DNA from 3 places in the Pseudomonas sp. LBUM1661 genome. Region 2 is predicted to be linked to each of the others. Evidence: predicted binding sites of a transcription regulator. Region 2 holds the regulator's gene; each other region holds the start of a gene.

Region 1 (5,493 bases), 640 kb from region 2:
TAGTGCGCAAACCTGAACGAGGTTAGAAGAAACGCAGAAGGGGGTTTTTTTCTTCGGGTGGTTTGTCTTTGATCGGACATTCCGGCCGTTGGCCGTAGTCGTCGAGCGTGCAGGGTTTGACCTGGCGTTTCTGCGCGAGGGAGATGCGCAACATGTGGAAGGGTTGATTGGCGGTGCGTTCGACGGTGCGGCCGTGCTCGTCGAGGATCTCCACGGACAGGTGATGGCTGCCGCGATCGACGTTGCTTAGGGCGAATACCGGGCTGGGGCCGGGCTCGGTCGTGGGCTCGCCGTCGAGTAGCAAGCGGTAACGATGACCGCGTTGCAGGCCCGGTTCGTTGGTGATGCTGACAATCAGCTCGCCGGCGCTGCTGCGGACCGTCGCGTCTGGCTCCGGCACCAGTACGCGGAGCATGTCGTAGTGGAAGAGCGGTTTGGCTTCAGTTTTCTTCGCGTTCGTCATTGGCGCCGCGCCCGTGGGATGGGCGGACATGCGATTGCTTGGCGCCACCGGCACCCGTTTAGCGTTGCCGGAGCCGGGCTGGTCGGTGTAGACCCGATTGCCCTGGGCATCGACGTAGGTGTAAACCTCCGCCGATGCGGCAAGGGCCGTCAGCGACAGGAGGGCGCCAAGCAGCCAGCGCATCACGGCTTATGCACCCGTTGTACGGTGAAGGTCACCGAAGGACTCTGCTGCACGATGTTCTCCCCGTCGATAACCTGCACGGCGAGGCTGTGCAAGCCTCGATCGATGTTGACCAGTTGCAGGATCGGCACGTTGCTGGGCTGACCGTACGGTTGATCGTCCAGCAACAAACGGAACAGATGCGGGCCTTGCAGGCGCGGCTTGATCAGCACGTTGACGGTGAAGGTGCCGTTGTTGGCGCGCAGGGCTTCGGTGGTGGGCAAACCGGTCAGTTCCAGCACCTCGTAGGCGCTGCCGGGTTGTTCACTGTTATTGGCTTCAGCCGGTGGGGCGGAAGGTGGCTGGGGTTCGACACTGTTGAGCGGCGGCAGGTCGACCGGCTGCGCCTTGACGCCATCGGGGGGTTGATTGCTGTAGGCAGTGTTGCCGTCGGCATCGGTGTACTTGTAGATCTGCGCTGCGACGGGCAGGGCGATCAGCAGCAACATCAATAGAAAAGCACGACCCATAAATTCGACCGGAAACGAAAGCATTGGCTTGCAGCATAGGTCAGGGACGACCGTTGACCCAAGGCATTAACATTTGGGCATGATTTACCGAACTCCCTGTAGGAGTGAGCTTGCTCGCGATGGGCTCAATGGCGCCGCGGTTAGCCAGTAAACACGCGTTATCGTTAACGCCCATCGCGAGCAGGCTCGCTCCCACATGGGGGCATTGCCATCCGTTATATCCCGGGCACAAAAAAGGCTTCCCGAAGGAAGCCTCTTTTTTGTCACGCCTGCTTGCGCAGACGCTACCGGATCAGCAGCTGTAGTACAGCTCGTATTCCAGTGGGTGTACGAAGGTGCGGACCTTGATTTCTTCTTCGCTTTTCAGAGCGATGTAAGCGTCGATGAAGTCATCGGAGAACACGCCGCCCTTGGTCAGGAACGCGCGACCTTTGTCCAGCTCTTCCAGGGCTTCTTTCAGGCTGCCGCAAACTTGTGGGATCTCTTTCGCCTCTTCAGGCGGCAGGTCGTACAGGTTTTTGTCAGCGGCATCGCCAGGGTGGATCTTGTTCTGGATGCCGTCCAGGCCAGCCATCAACAGGGCAGCGAAGCCCAGGTACGGGTTGGCTGCTGGATCCGGGAAGCGGGCTTCGATACGGCGAGCGCGAGGGCTGGACACGTAAGGAATACGGATCGAAGCGGAACGGTTACGCGCCGAGTAGGCCAGCATGACCGGAGCTTCGAAACCTGGGACCAGACGCTTGTAGGAGTTGGTCGACGGGTTGGTGAAGCCGTTCAGGGCCTTACCGTGCTTGATGATGCCGCCGATGAAGTACAGGGCGGTGTCGGACAGGCCGGCATAACCTTCGCCAGCGAAGGTGTTCTTGCCATCTTTGGCGATGGACAGGTGAACGTGCATACCCGAACCGTTGTCGCCGTACAGCGGCTTAGGCATGAAGGTCGCGGTGCGGCCGTAGGCATCGGCAACGTTGTGTACGCAGTACTTCAGGGTTTGAACTTCGTCAGCCTTGGCTACCAGGGTGTTGAACTTCACGCCGATTTCGTTCTGGCCAGCGGTTGCCACTTCGTGGTGGTGAACTTCGATGACCAGGCCCATTTCTTCCATGGCGTTGCACATGGAGGTACGGATTTCGTGGTCGTGGTCGAACGGCGGAACCGGGAAGTAGCCGCCTTTGACGCCTGGACGGTGGCCTTTGTTGCCGCCTTCCACGTCCTGGTCGGACATCCACGAACCTTGTTCGGAGTAGATCTTGAACATCGAACCGGAGATGTCGGACTTGAACTTCACTTCGTCGAAGATGAAGAACTCAGGCTCTGGACCAACAAATACGGTGTCGCCGATACCGGTCGACTTCAGGTATTCCTCGGCGCGCTTGGCGATCGCACGTGGGTCACGGTCGTAGCCTTGCATGGTCGAAGGCTCTATCACGTCGCAGACCAGGATCAGGGTCGGCTCTTCGGTGAACGGGTCGAGAACAGCGGTGCTGTCGTCCGGCATCAGGATCATGTCGGAGGCTTCGATGCCTTTCCAGCCAGCAATGGAGGAACCGTCGAACATTTTGCCTTCTTCAAAGAAAGCTTCATCCAGCGCGTCGCGAGCCGGCATGGTCACGTGGTGCTGAGTGCCTTTGGTGTCCGTGAAGCGCAGATCAATCCACTTGACGTCATGATCTTTGATGAGTTGAACCGACTTCGACATAGTGTCCTCCGGGTGGCTTCGGGCTTAGTAGTGGATGCCCTTAGAATGTGGGTGATGCCGGCGCGAATACTCTGCCAAGGCAACCTGCCTCACAAGGGAGCAAATTGCATGCCAGTGCCCCACCATGGGTTTTTTGCCCCAAATTCACGCTTATATAGGAGCAAAGTGTCTTAAAGCAGAAAATCTCGCCCTACAATGTGGCGCTAAAATCGACAAATGACCTGTTTTGGTGCGCGCAAAACCTTCTGCACATTAACTGGTTAAACCTTGAGCAATTTCCGCTATAATCCGCGCCCCCCTTTTTCGGCTGGCCCAGCGCGCGCTGTTTTCATGAAACTAATCGTAAAAGTCTTCCCCGAGATCACCATCAAGAGCCGCCCGGTACGGATGCGTTTCATCCGTCAGTTGGCCAAGAACATCCGTACCGTGCTCCGCGACCTGGACCCGGCTGTGGTGGTGAACGGTGTGTGGGACAATCTCGAGCTGGAAACCCGCGTCAGCGAGCCCAAAGCCCTGAAGGAGATGACCGAGCGCCTGAGCTGCATGCCGGGCATCGCGCATTTCCTGCAGGTCGACGAGTACCCGTTGGGCGACTTCGATGACATCGTCGTCAAGTGCAAGCAGCACTTCGGTGATGCGTTGGCCGGGAAGATTTTTTCGGTGCGCTGCAAGCGTGCCGGCAAGCATGAATTCAGCTCGATGGACGTCGAGAAATACGTCGGCAGCCAACTGCGTCGTCAGTGCGGCGCCGCTGGAATCTCGCTGAAAGAGCCGGAAATCGAAGTTCGCATCGAAATTCGCGACAAACGGTTGTTCGTGATCCACAACCAGCACAACAGCATCGGCGGTTATCCGCTGGGTGCCCTGGAGCAGACGCTTGTGCTGATGTCCGGCGGCTTCGATTCCACCGTCGCCGCGTACCAGATCATGCGGCGCGGGCTTATGAGCCATTTCTGCTTCTTCAATCTGGGCGGACGGGCCCATGAACTGGGCGTTATGGAAGTCGCGCATTTCATCTGGAAGAAGTACGGCAGCTCCCAACGCGTGTTATTTGTCAGTGTGCCTTTCGAAGAAGTACTGGGAGAAATTCTCGGGAAAGTCGATAACAGTCATATGGGCGTAGTTTTGAAGCGTATGATGTTGCGCGCTGCTTCTCGTATTGCCGATCGGCTGGAGATCGATGCGCTGGTGACCGGCGAGGCGATTTCCCAAGTGTCGAGCCAGACGCTGCCGAACCTGTCCGTGATCGACTGCGTGACCGACAAGCTGGTCTTGCGTCCGCTGATCGCCAGTCACAAGCAGGACATCATCGACCTGGCCAACGAAATCGGCACTGCCGACTTCGCCAAGCACATGCCGGAGTATTGCGGGGTCATTTCGGTGAACCCCAAGACCCACGCCAAGCGTCCGCGCGTGGAGCATGAAGAGAAAGAATTCGACATGGCGGTCCTTGAGCGTGCGCTCGAGAACGCCAAACTGGTGCCGATCGATCGCGTGATCGACGAATTGGGCCAGGATGTGCAGATCGAAGAAGTCAGCGAAGCACTGGCCGGTCAGATCATCATCGACATCCGTCACCCGGATGCCGCTGAAGACGAGCCGCTGGAGCTTGCTGGCATTGAGGTACAGACGATGCCGTTTTATGCATTGAACGCTCGTTTCAAGGAACTGGACCCTACTCGCCAGTACCTGCTGTATTGCGACAAAGGCGTGATGAGTCGCCTGCATGCCCACCATTTGCTCAGTGAGGGGCATGCCAATGTGCGCGTTTATCGACCGAGCTAAGAGCCCGGGGCTGTATGCCTGTGGCCTGCGTCACCGGCCCCCCGACTCTGCCGTCAAGCTGTAACGGCAAGGCCTGACTCTACTGTAAATCGCTGCCAAGACTTGTCAGCACACCGAATCCTCTGATCGAGATACACAAGTGATCGAAAATCTACGTAACATCGCCATCATTGCTCACGTTGACCATGGTAAAACCACCCTGGTAGACAAACTCTTGCGTCAATCCGGCACCCTGGAGCGCAACGAGCTCAACGACGAGCGCGTGATGGACTCCAACGACCAGGAGAAAGAGCGCGGTATTACCATTCTGGCGAAAAACACCGCCATCAACTGGAACGGCTACCACATCAACATCGTGGACACCCCGGGCCACGCCGACTTCGGCGGCGAAGTTGAACGCGTAATGTCGATGGTTGACTCCGTTCTGCTGCTGGTTGACGCTCAAGACGGCCCTATGCCGCAAACCCGTTTCGTGACCAAGAAGGCTTTCGAAGCCGGCCTGCGTCCAATCGTGGTGATCAACAAGGTTGACCGTCCAGGCGCGCGTCCGGACTGGGTTCTGGATCAGATCTTCGACCTGTTCGACAACCTCGGTGCTACCGAAGAACAACTGGACTTCCAGGTTGTTTACGCTTCGGCCCTGAACGGTATTGCCGGTCTGGAACACACCGCCATGGCGGAAGACATGACCCCGCTGTACCAGGCGATCGTCGACCACGTTCCCGCTCCAAAAGTTGACCGTGACGGCCCGTTCCAGATGCAAATCTCGGCACTGGACTACAACAGCTTCCTGGGTGTTATCGGCGTTGGCCGTATCGCTCGTGGTCGCGTCAAGCCGAACACCCAGGTCGTGG
Region 2 (5,493 bases):
GTCATCGACAAGGACAACAACGTCACCCAAGGCGAGAAAATCGTCTATGACACCGTTAAAAAGCTTGCGAGCGCCGGTCGCGCTACAGGCAACAAGGTCACCGAGTCGCGTCCGCGCATCGACATGGTGATTCAGCCGAAGAAGAAAACCGACGAGCAAAAGGCCCAGTAATGGCAACTCTGAAAGCTCAGCACTTGGCCAAGAGCTACAAGAGCCGCCAGGTCGTGCGTGACGTCAGCCTGTCTATCGACAGCGGTCAGATCGTCGGCCTGCTTGGCCCGAACGGCGCCGGCAAAACCACCTGTTTTTATATGATTGTCGGCCTGGTACAGGCCGATCAGGGTCGCGTGCTGATCGACGATCTGGACGTCAGCCACCAGCCGATGCACGGTCGTGCGAAGGCCGGTATCGGCTATCTTCCGCAAGAAGCGTCGATCTTCCGCAAACTCTCGGTAGCCGATAACATCATGGCCATCCTCGAGACCCGCAAGGAACTCGACAAGGCCGGTCGTCGCAAGGAGCTGGAAAGCCTGCTGCAGGAATTCCACATCAGCCACATCCGCGACAACCTTGGCATGAGCCTGTCCGGTGGTGAACGCCGCCGTGTGGAAATCGCCCGCGCTCTGGCCACCAACCCGAAATTCATCCTCCTCGACGAACCCTTCGCCGGTGTGGACCCGATTTCGGTGGGCGACATCAAGCAGATCATCCACCACCTCAAGGCCAAGGGCATTGGCGTGCTGATCACCGACCACAACGTCCGTGAAACCCTGGATATCTGCGAAACCGCCTACATCGTCAACGATGGCCAACTGATCGCCGAAGGTGACTCTGCCACCATCCTGGCCAACGAACTGGTCAAGGAAGTGTACCTGGGCCATGAGTTCCGCCTGTAAACGCCGGGGTGCGTGGCCAGTCGACCGAGCGCTTGTCTCGATAAAAAATCAACTTTTTTTTATTGTTACGGCGCTCTAGGCAAACGCGACGCTTCAAAGATTTTCCGAAGCCAGTCGGTTCAATGTGTCAATAAAACTTTGCAGCTTTTTATTGTTACGGCGCTCTAGGCAAACGCTGCAGTTTCGGGCATATAATTTGCTTATGTTTGGCGCTCCGGCGCTCTGTAGTGGATGGCGCATGTGCGCCGGCGAATAAGGTGTTAAGCCCCTGCCATGAAACCATCGCTAGTCTTGAGAATGGGCCAGCAGCTGACGATGACACCGCAGCTGCAACAGGCCATCCGCCTGCTCCAATTGTCGACCCTGGACCTGCAACAGGAAATCCAGGAGGCCCTGGAGTCCAATCCGATGCTCGAACGCCAGGAAGAAGGCGACGACTTCGATAACGCCGACCCGTTGGCCGACAAAGCCGAACAACTACCCAACGCCGATGTTTCGGAACCCTCTTACCAGGAAACCGCCCCGACGGTGGATAACCTCGAGGAAGGTGACTGGAACGAGCGCATTCCCAACGAACTGCCGGTCGATACCGCGTGGGAAGACGTCTACCAGACCAGCGCCAGCAGCCTGCCGAGCAACGATGACGACGAGTGGGATTTCACCACCCGCACGTCGGCCGGCGAAAGCCTGCAAAGCCACCTGCTGTGGCAACTGAACCTGGCACCGATGTCCGACACCGATCGCCTGATCGCCGTGACCCTGATCGACTGCATCAACAATCAGGGCTACCTGGACGAAACCCTCGAGGAAATCCTCGAAGCCTTCGATCCGGAACTGGACATCGAACTGGACGAGATTGAAGCCGTCCTGCACCGCATCCAGCAATTCGAACCTGCCGGCATCGGCGCCCGCAACCTGGGTGAATGCCTGCTGCTGCAATTACGCCAGTTGCCCGCCAAGACCCCATGGCTGACCGAGGCCAAGCGTCTGGTCTCCGATTACATTGACCTGCTCGGCAGCCGCGACTACAGCCAATTGATGCGGCGCATGAAGCTCAAGGAAGATGAACTGCGCCAGGTGATTGAGCTGGTGCAGAGCCTCAACCCGCGCCCCGGCTCGCAAATCGAGTCCAGTGAAGCCGAATACGTGGTGCCCGACGTGATCGTGCGCAAGGACAACGAGCGCTGGCTGGTAGAGCTCAATCAGGAGTCGGTGCCACGCCTTCGGGTCAACGCGCAGTACGCCGGGTTTGTGCGCCGCGCCGACACCAGCGCCGACAACACCTTCATGCGCAACCAGCTGCAAGAGGCCCGCTGGTTCATCAAAAGCCTGCAAAGCCGCAACGAAACCCTGATGAAAGTGGCCACCCAGATCGTCGAGCATCAGCGCGGCTTCCTGGAATACGGCGACGAAGCCATGAAACCGCTGGTGCTGCATGACATCGCCGAAGCGGTCGGCATGCACGAGTCGACGATTTCCCGGGTCACCACGCAAAAATTCATGCATACCCCTCGCGGTATTTATGAACTGAAATACTTTTTCTCCAGCCACGTCAGCACCTCCGAGGGCGGCGAATGCTCGTCCACGGCGATTCGCGCGATCATCAAAAAACTGGTTGCTGCGGAAAATCAGAAAAAGCCGTTGAGTGACAGCAAGATCGCTGGTTTACTGGAGGCACAAGGCATTCAGGTGGCTCGCCGCACCGTCGCCAAGTACCGCGAGTCCTTAGGAATCGCGCCTTCGAGCGAACGCAAGCGGTTGATGTAGAGCCACGCCACAGCGTTCCAGTGGCAGGCATTTCTGCCTGCCGCTTTATGCACTGGCAACGAAGGAGAAGCTGTATGCAAGTCAACATCAGTGGACACCAACTGGAAGTGACCGAACCTCTTCGCACCTACATCGGCGAAAAACTCGAACGATTGGAACGGCATTTCGACAAGATCACCAACGTCCAAGTGACGATGACGGTCGAAAAGCTCAAGCAGAAAATCGAAGCCACGCTGCATATTCCCGGCAATGAAGTGGTCGCTAACGCGGAACATACCGATATGTACGCAGCGATCGACGCATTGACCGACAAGCTGGATAAACAACTCAAAAAGCATAAGGAAAAGACCCAGAGCCTCCTCCAGGGTGCGACCGGTCGTTAACACTCCCAACTCATGATCCGACTTGAAAGCATCCTGACCCCCGGCCGTTCCCTCGTGAACGTGCCGGGCGGCAGTAAAAAGAAAGCCCTCGAGCAAATTGCCAACCTAATCCATCGCGAAGTGCCGGATCTGGCCATGCAGGATGTCTTCGAGAGTCTGGTCGCCCGTGAAAAACTCGGTTCTACCGGTTTTGGTAACGGCATCGCCATCCCCCACTGCCGCCTGAAGGGTTGCTCCGCACCCATCAGCGCCTTGATGCACCTCGACGCCCCTATTGATTTCGACGCCATCGACGGCGCCCCGGTTGACCTGCTGTTCGTTCTGCTGGTGCCGGAAGCCGCCACCGATGCGCACCTGGAGCTATTGCGCCAGATCGCCAGCATGCTCGATCGCAAGGAAGTGCGCGAAAAACTGCGCAGCGCCCCGAGCAATGAAGCCTTGTATCAGGTTGTCCTGGACGAGCAAAACGGTCAGTAATCATGCGTTTGATCATCGTCAGTGGCCGTTCCGGCTCAGGTAAAAGTACCGCGCTCGATGTCCTTGAGGACAACGGCTACTACTGCATCGACAACTTGCCCGCCGGCTTGCTGCCGGAGCTGGCCGAACGCGCGTTGATTCACACCGAACTGGCACAACCGCTGGTTGCCGTGTCGATTGACGCACGCAACTTGCCAAGTCACCTGTCGCGCTTTCCGGAACTGCTCGAAGAAGTCCGCAGCCGGCATATCCAGTGCGATGTCCTGTACCTGGATGCCGACGAAGAAACCCTGCTCAAACGCTTTTCGGAAACCCGTCGTCGCCACCCGCTGAGCAGCGCCAATCGCTCGCTGGCCGAGGCGATCAACGATGAAACCAGCCTGCTCGGCCCGATTGCCGACCTCGCGGATCTCAAAGTCAACACCACCAACCTGAACCTTTACCAGCTGCGCGACACCATCAAACTGCGCCTGTTGAACCAGCCGGAACCCGGTACTGCGTTCCTGGTGGAGTCTTTCGGTTTCAAGCGTGGCATGCCGGTGGACGCCGACCTGGTGTTCGACGTGCGCTGCCTGCCGAACCCGTACTGGAAGCCAGAACTGCGCGCGCAATCCGGGCTCGACCAACCGGTGGCCGAATACCTGGCCGCACAGCCGGACGTGGAAGAGATGTTCCAGGACATCTCCACGTACCTGCTCAAGTGGCTGCCCCGCTTTGCCGCCAGTAATCGTGCTTATGTCACCATTGCCATTGGCTGCACCGGCGGGCATCACCGCTCCGTCTACCTGACCGAACGTCTCGGCCAGACCCTGCAAAAAACCCTGAAGAACGTCCAGGTCCGCCACCGCGACCTCAGCTAAAGGATTCACATCGCGATGCCTGCTCTGGAAATCGAAATCATCAACAAACTGGGCCTGCACGCCCGTGCTTCCGCCAAATTCGTCGGTGTCGCCGGTGAGTTCAAGGATTGCACAATCAGGGTAGGACGCACGCCGGAAACCACGGTCGACGGTAAAAGCATCATGGCCATGATGATGCTGGCGGCGGGCAAGGGCACCAAGATCCACTTGATCACCGAAGGCGAAAGGGCTGATGAGGCGCTACAGGCGCTGGTAGCGCTGATCAACGACTACTTCGGCGAAGGCGAGTAAACCTCGCCGTTACAAACGTCCGCGTTAAGCTAATGCGGTATCCATGACCATCATCAAACAAAACCCGATCAGCAGCCCAAGGCTGGCCAGTTTGTCGTGACCATTGCGGCGCGATTCGGGAATGACTTCGTGGGTCACTACCAACAGCATGGCACCGGCCGCCAGTGCCAGGCCCAAGGGCAAGAGCAGTTCGGCCAGGCTCACCAGCCATGCGCACAACAAGGCGAATACTGGCTCGACCACCCCTGACGCAGCACCGATCAGGAACGCCTTGACCCGCGACATCCCGGCCCCGGCCAGTACCAACGCGATCACCAGCCCTTCCGGCACATCCTGCAAGGCAATGCCCATGGCCAGGCTGTCGGCATCCGGCATGCCGCCACCGGCCGAGACACCAACCGCCATGCCCTCTGGAATGTTGTGGGCAATGATGGCAAACACAAACAACCAGATCCTCGGTGGTATCACCGGTCGCTCCAGCGTGCCCACCAGCATTTCCGGACTGGCCCCGGAGACCTTGCGGTCCACCAGATACAGCCCGAACGCACCGAGCATGATGCCGAAGCTGATCAGGCCGCTGGCCGCCCAAGGCGTCAGGCCCAGGCCTTCAGCGGCGGAGATACCCGGAACGATCAGCGAAAACGCGGTCGCCGCCAGCATCACCCCGGCACCGAAACCAAGCAGCGTATCGCTGACCGCCTGCGGCATGCGCCGAATCACCAACACCGGCACCGCGCCCAAGGCCGTACCCAAGGCGCAGATCGCCCCGCCTTGCAAAGCACGCAGCAGTTTCGGCTCAAGGTCCAGCCACGCCAGTCC
Region 3 (5,493 bases), 1.2 Mb from region 2:
ACAACCGCTGGTAACCAGCGGCTTATGCCCCTTCACCGTGCACGGTGGCGAGGACTTTACGGGCACCGCCATGATCACGGTGCTCGCCCAGATAAACGCCTTGCCAGGTCCCCAGCGCCAGTCGGCCTGCCGAAATCGGCAAACTGAGCTGACAGCCAAGTACGCTGGCCTTGAAGTGCGCCGGGAGGTCGTCCAGGCCTTCGTCGTTATGCTCATAGACGTCTGTTCCTTGTGGGATCAGACGATTGAAAAATCGTTCGAAGTCGCGACGTACCGCCGGATCGGCGTTCTCGTTGATGGTCAACGACGCCGAGGTATGCTGCAGCCACAAATGCAACAGACCGACCCGACATGCCTTGAGTTCAGGCAGGCCGGCGAGTAACTCGTCCGTTACCAGATGAAAGCCCCGGGGCCTCGCCCGCAGGGTAATCAGAGTCTGTTGCCACATACAGTTCTCCGCACGTTCGGGGCGCATTCTAGCGCGCTCTGGGAAAAAACAAAGGCCCTAATATTCCTTCAATCATGTAAGCCATTGGCCGCAGAAAATCACCCGTCGTAAACACCACTAAACGTGTACGAAAAAACCTTTCAGCAGTTCCTACACTGACAAACGCCAGACAAAAAAATGCCCGGCAAGCCGGGCAAGTTTTTTATGCGCGTGCTTACAAGTTGTAGCCGCGTTCGTTGTGAAGCGCCAGATCGATGCCGACAGCCTCTTCTTCTTCGGTGATGCGCAGACCCATGACGGCGTCCAGGACCTTGAGAATGATGAAGGTGACGATCGCGGTGTAGATCACCGTGAAGCCCACGCCTTTGCACTGGATCCAGACTTGTGCGGCGATGTCGGTCACGGTGCCGAAGCCACCCAGGGACGGCGCAGCGAACACACCGGTGAGGATCGCGCCGAGGATACCGCCGATACCGTGCACGCCGAAGGCGTCCAGGGAGTCGTCATAGCCGAGTTTGCGTTTCAGGGTGGTGGCGCAGAAGAAGCACACCACGCCCGCTGCCAGGCCGATCACCAGAGCACCCATCGGGCCCACGGTGCCAGCGGCTGGCGTGATGGCAACCAGACCAGCGACAACACCCGAAGCGATACCCAGAGCGCTTGGTTTGCCGTGAGTGATCCACTCGGCGAACATCCAGCCCAGTGCAGCAGCGGCGGTTGCGATTTGGGTAACCAGCATCGCCATACCGGCCGTGCCGTTGGCGGCAGCGGCGGAACCGGCGTTGAAGCCGAACCAGCCCACCCACAACATAGCCGCGCCCATCAGGGTGTAACCGAGGTTGTGCGGGGCCATCGGGGTGGTCGGGAAGCCTTTGCGCTTGCCCAGTACCAGGCAGGCAATCAGACCGGCCACACCGGCGTTGATGTGCACCACGGTGCCGCCGGCGAAGTCCAGCACGCCCCAGTCCCACATCAGGCCGCCGTTGCCGGACCAGACCATATGCGCAATCGGTGCATACACCAGGGTGAACCAGACGCCCATGAAGATCAGCATCGCGGAGAACTTCATCCGCTCGGCGAAGGCACCGACGATCAGCGCTGGGGTAATGATCGCGAAGGTCATCTGGAAGGTGATGAACACCGCCTCAGGAAACAGTGCCGCGGGCCCGGTCAGGCTCGATGGCGTGACACCGGCGAGGAATGCCTTGCCCATGCCGCCGAAGAAGGAGTTGAAGTTGACGACGCCCTGCTCCATGCCGGTGGTGTCGAACGCGATGCTGTAGCCATAAATGACCCACAGAATGCTGATCAGACCGGTAATGGCGAAACACTGCATCATCACGGAAAGAATATTTTTGGAGCGAACCATGCCGCCGTAGAACAGCGCGAGGCCGGGAATGGTCATGAACAGCACGAGGGCTGTCGAGGTCATCATCCAGGCGGTGTCGCCGGAGTTGAGGACTGGGGCCGCCACTTCGTCTGCCGCCATAGCCAGGCTGGGCATTACGAGGGACAACAGGGCTCCTAGCCCTGCGAGTTTACGCAGAGTCATATTGTTTTCTCCTGGGGCGTTGGGTTTGTGGCGGCTTAGATTGCGTCGGTATCGGTTTCGCCGGTACGGATGCGAATCGCCTGTTCCAGATTGACCACGAAGATCTTGCCGTCACCGATCTTGCCGGTGTTGGCAGCCTTGGTTATCGCCTCGATAACCCGATCAAGATCCTTGTCGTCAATGGCGACATCAATCTTCACCTTGGGCAGAAAATCGACCACGTATTCCGCGCCGCGATACAGCTCGGTGTGACCCTTCTGCCGCCCGAAGCCTTTGACTTCAGTAACGGTAATGCCCTGCACGCCGATCTCGGACAGCGACTCGCGCACGTCGTCCAGTTTGAACGGCTTGATGATGGCAGTGACTAGCTTCATGAAAACTCTCTCCCGAATTGGTGGACTTGCCCCAGGAAAACAAACCCGACTCAAGTCTAAGCGCAGTGCCTGGCTTTGTAACGCATCGTCGGCCTTACCTGCCCGTCCGACGCCTGCTAACCACTCCGCACGAAACGCATCCCCCGTTCCGCTTGGCGCACTGCATTCGTCACAGCGACTGCATCAGTGCATGGGTCACTACCGACTAAGCAGAAAGCTTGCCATCTCCACAAAACCCTCTGTTTTCAAGCCCTTGGCCGCAGATGCCGATCACTTCGCCACAACTCCTGTCGCGTTACGCACAACAACAGTGCGACGCCGTCCGTCCGCATGCGCGAAAAGCGTGCACGGCCAGCGCTCGGGATTGACTATAGACACTGCGTGATACACTGCCCGCCATTGTTGACAGGATATTTCCCATGCTCGCGCCCAAAGACTTCCTCGACGCCCTGACCGGCACCGCCTCCCGCCTCTTCAGCGGCGACACCCCACTGCCGAAAAGCGAAATCGAAAGCCAGTTCAAGGCTTTGTTGCAAAGCGGCTTTAGTAAGCTGGATCTGGTGAGCCGGGAAGAATTCGATAGCCAGATGGTCGTGCTGGCGCGGACCCGGGCTCGGCTGGAGAGTCTTGAAGCGAAGGTTGCAGAGCTGGAAGCGAAGCTGAATCCACCTGCTGACGCCGAGTAACTGATCGTTCCCACGCTCGTGGGAACGATCATTCAGCGCTAATTCCAGGCAACGTTTACAAAGATCACACCGCCGTCCGATTGCGCCACAAAGCCCCGGTTCCTAAGCTCACCCAATGCTGAATGTTCAGCACTGGGTTTGGCGACCCGGAAGCTTAAGGCGCACAACGACCATCCGATGGCGGAGCTTTGTTCCCGCCACATCGAGTCATGGCGGTTGTGCGTGGGAGACCTTCGGGTCTGCCGGGTTCCTTTTGCTCCGGTTCGCCAACCCTCGTACAACTGCCACCCAATTGTTTGGCGACAATTGCCGGCAGCCCTTAAGCAAAAGGAGCTGTATCAATGAATAGCGATGACGCTTATCTAAACCAGCTCTCGTCCCTCCCCCCGACAAACAATGCCAGCCCCGGCGCAACCTTTGTAGCAGCTGCCGAACGCAGGCTTCGCCAGCTGCTATAGATCGCGTGACGGCTTTGGCCAGTAACATTCTGCGAAAGTTTTGCGCCTGAATTGCCAAGCTCAAACGCCACCTCACAACTACCCTTCAAAAACCGCAGGAAGCGGCTCCCGCCAACTCAAGGAACGACCATGTCCCTCTCCATCGTCCACAGCCGCGCCCAGATTGGTGTGGATGCCCCCGCCGTCACCGTAGAAGTCCATCTGGCCAATGGTCTGCCATCGCTGACGATGGTCGGGTTACCCGAAGCGGCGGTAAAGGAAAGCAAGGATCGGGTACGCAGCGCGATCATCAATTCCGGCCTGCAATTTCCCGCTCGGCGCATCACCTTGAATCTCGCTCCCGCCGACTTACCAAAGGACGGCGGGCGATTTGATTTGGCGATTGCCTTGGGGATTCTGTCCGCCAGCGTGCAGGTGCCGACGTTGACGCTGGATGACATTGAATGCTTGGGTGAATTGGCGTTGTCAGGCGCGGTACGGGCCGTGAGGGGCGTGTTGCCGGCGGCACTGGCTGCGCGCAAGGCCGGGCGTGCGTTGATGGTGCCGCGGGCGAATGCCGAGGAGGCGTGCCTGGCGTCGGGGCTGAAGGTGATTGCTGTGGATCATTTGCTGGAGGCGGTGGCACACTTCAATGGTCATACGCCGGTCGAGCCCTACGTCTCCGATGGTTTGCTCTATGCCAGCAAACCCTACCCCGACTTGAATGAAGTCCAGGGCCAACTCTCGGCCAAGCGCGCATTGCTGATCGCAGCGGCGGGCGCTCATAACCTGCTGTTCAGCGGGCCGCCGGGCACGGGGAAAACCCTGTTGGCCAGTCGTTTACCGGGGCTGTTACCGCCATTGTCCGAGAGTGAAGCGCTGGAAGTCGCGGCCATTCAATCCGTCACCAGTTGCGTACCGTTAAGCCACTGGCCACAGCGTCCTTTCCGCCAGCCCCATCACTCCGCCTCCGGCCCGGCGTTGGTGGGTGGCGGCTCACAGCCACAACCCGGCGAAATCACCCTCGCCCACCACGGCGTGCTGTTCCTCGATGAACTTCCGGAATTTGATCGCAAGGTATTGGAGGTTTTGAGAGAGCCATTGGAGTCGGGTTGCATCGTGATTTCCCGCGCCAAAGACCGCGTACGCTTCCCGGCGCGCTTTCAATTGGTGGCGGCGATGAACCCCTGTCCCTGTGGATATCTTGGCGAACCCAGCGGCAAATGCAGTTGTACGCCCGACATGGTTCAACGCTACCGCAACAAACTGTCGGGACCGCTGCTGGATCGTATCGACCTGCACCTGACCGTCGCCCGTGAAGCGACCGCATTGAATCCCGCATCGAAACCCGGAGACGACACGGCCACCGCTGCCGCCCTGGTGGCCGACGCGCGAGAACGGCAACATAAACGCCAAGGCTGCGCGAACGCCTTCCTCGATCTGCCGGGCTTGCGCCGCCACTGCACGTTATCCACAACCGATGAAACCTGGCTGGAAACCGCCTGTGAGCGTTTGACCTTGTCCCTACGGGCAGCCCATCGACTGCTCAAAGTCGCGCGGACTTTGGCGGACCTCCAGCAAGTCGATGGCATCACCCGTGAACATCTGGCCGAAGCGCTGCAGTATCGGCCGAGCGCCCATTGATGGCTTTACTCCTTGGTGAGATCCACCAACGGCGCCTGCTGCACTTCCGTCTCCCGCCCACCCTGAATCTCTTTCACCCGACTCAACGCTTTATCCACAGCTCCTTTATCCGCCAGCAAGCTGTAGCTGATCTGAAACTGCTTCTGCTCTTTAGGGCCAATCGTCGGCACCAGGTTCAGCGGCCGCTGATACCGGCGGTTGTAGGAAAAACTGGTGCCCGGTTCAAGACCGGTGACGTAGCCCTGGCCTTGTGTGTCGGTGTTTTTCCACAGGGAGAACACCGGCAACTGCTGAGTATTAAAACCCACCGATACCCCAAGGCTGCCCGCCTTGTTATGCAGCACGGTCAGCG

What was found. Region 2 encodes sigma-54, which starts transcription at its own class of promoters, with help from an activator protein. Its sites were predicted from a motif close to ANTGGCATNNANNTTGCTNT; they were not measured.
Region 1: the regulator sigma-54 is predicted to act here: its motif matches at 2,951-2,970, upstream of glnA (glutamate--ammonia ligase).
Region 3: the regulator sigma-54 is predicted to act here: its motif matches at 2,581-2,600, upstream of glnK (P-II family nitrogen regulator).

The regions. Positions count from the first base shown of each region.
Region 1 is NZ_CP166794.1:336,793-342,285, forward strand. Features, by position in the region: gene ACA057_RS01635 (DUF4124 domain-containing protein) at 23-646, opposite strand; gene ACA057_RS01640 (DUF4124 domain-containing protein) at 646-1,155, opposite strand; gene glnA (glutamate--ammonia ligase) at 1,448-2,854, opposite strand; gene thiI (tRNA uracil 4-sulfurtransferase ThiI) at 3,185-4,639, shown strand; gene typA (translational GTPase TypA) at 4,779-5,493, shown strand, end outside.
Region 2 is NZ_CP166794.1:975,807-981,299, reverse strand. Features, by position in the region: gene lptA (lipopolysaccharide transport periplasmic protein LptA) at 1-171, shown strand, start outside; gene lptB (LPS export ABC transporter ATP-binding protein) at 171-896, shown strand; gene ACA057_RS04390 (RNA polymerase factor sigma-54) at 1,170-2,663, shown strand; gene hpf (ribosome hibernation-promoting factor, HPF/YfiA family) at 2,738-3,046, shown strand; gene ptsN (PTS IIA-like nitrogen regulatory protein PtsN) at 3,059-3,523, shown strand; gene rapZ (RNase adapter RapZ) at 3,526-4,383, shown strand; gene ACA057_RS04370 (HPr family phosphocarrier protein) at 4,399-4,674, shown strand; gene ACA057_RS04365 (ZIP family metal transporter) at 4,699-5,493, opposite strand, start outside.
Region 3 is NZ_CP166794.1:6,611,864-6,617,356, forward strand. Features, by position in the region: gene ACA057_RS30465 (secondary thiamine-phosphate synthase enzyme YjbQ) at 23-448, opposite strand; gene ACA057_RS30470 (ammonium transporter) at 663-2,000, opposite strand; gene glnK (P-II family nitrogen regulator) at 2,036-2,374, opposite strand; gene ACA057_RS30480 (accessory factor UbiK family protein) at 2,794-3,060, shown strand; gene ACA057_RS30485 (YifB family Mg chelatase-like AAA ATPase) at 3,648-5,141, shown strand; gene ACA057_RS30490 (aldose 1-epimerase family protein) at 5,147-5,493, opposite strand, start outside.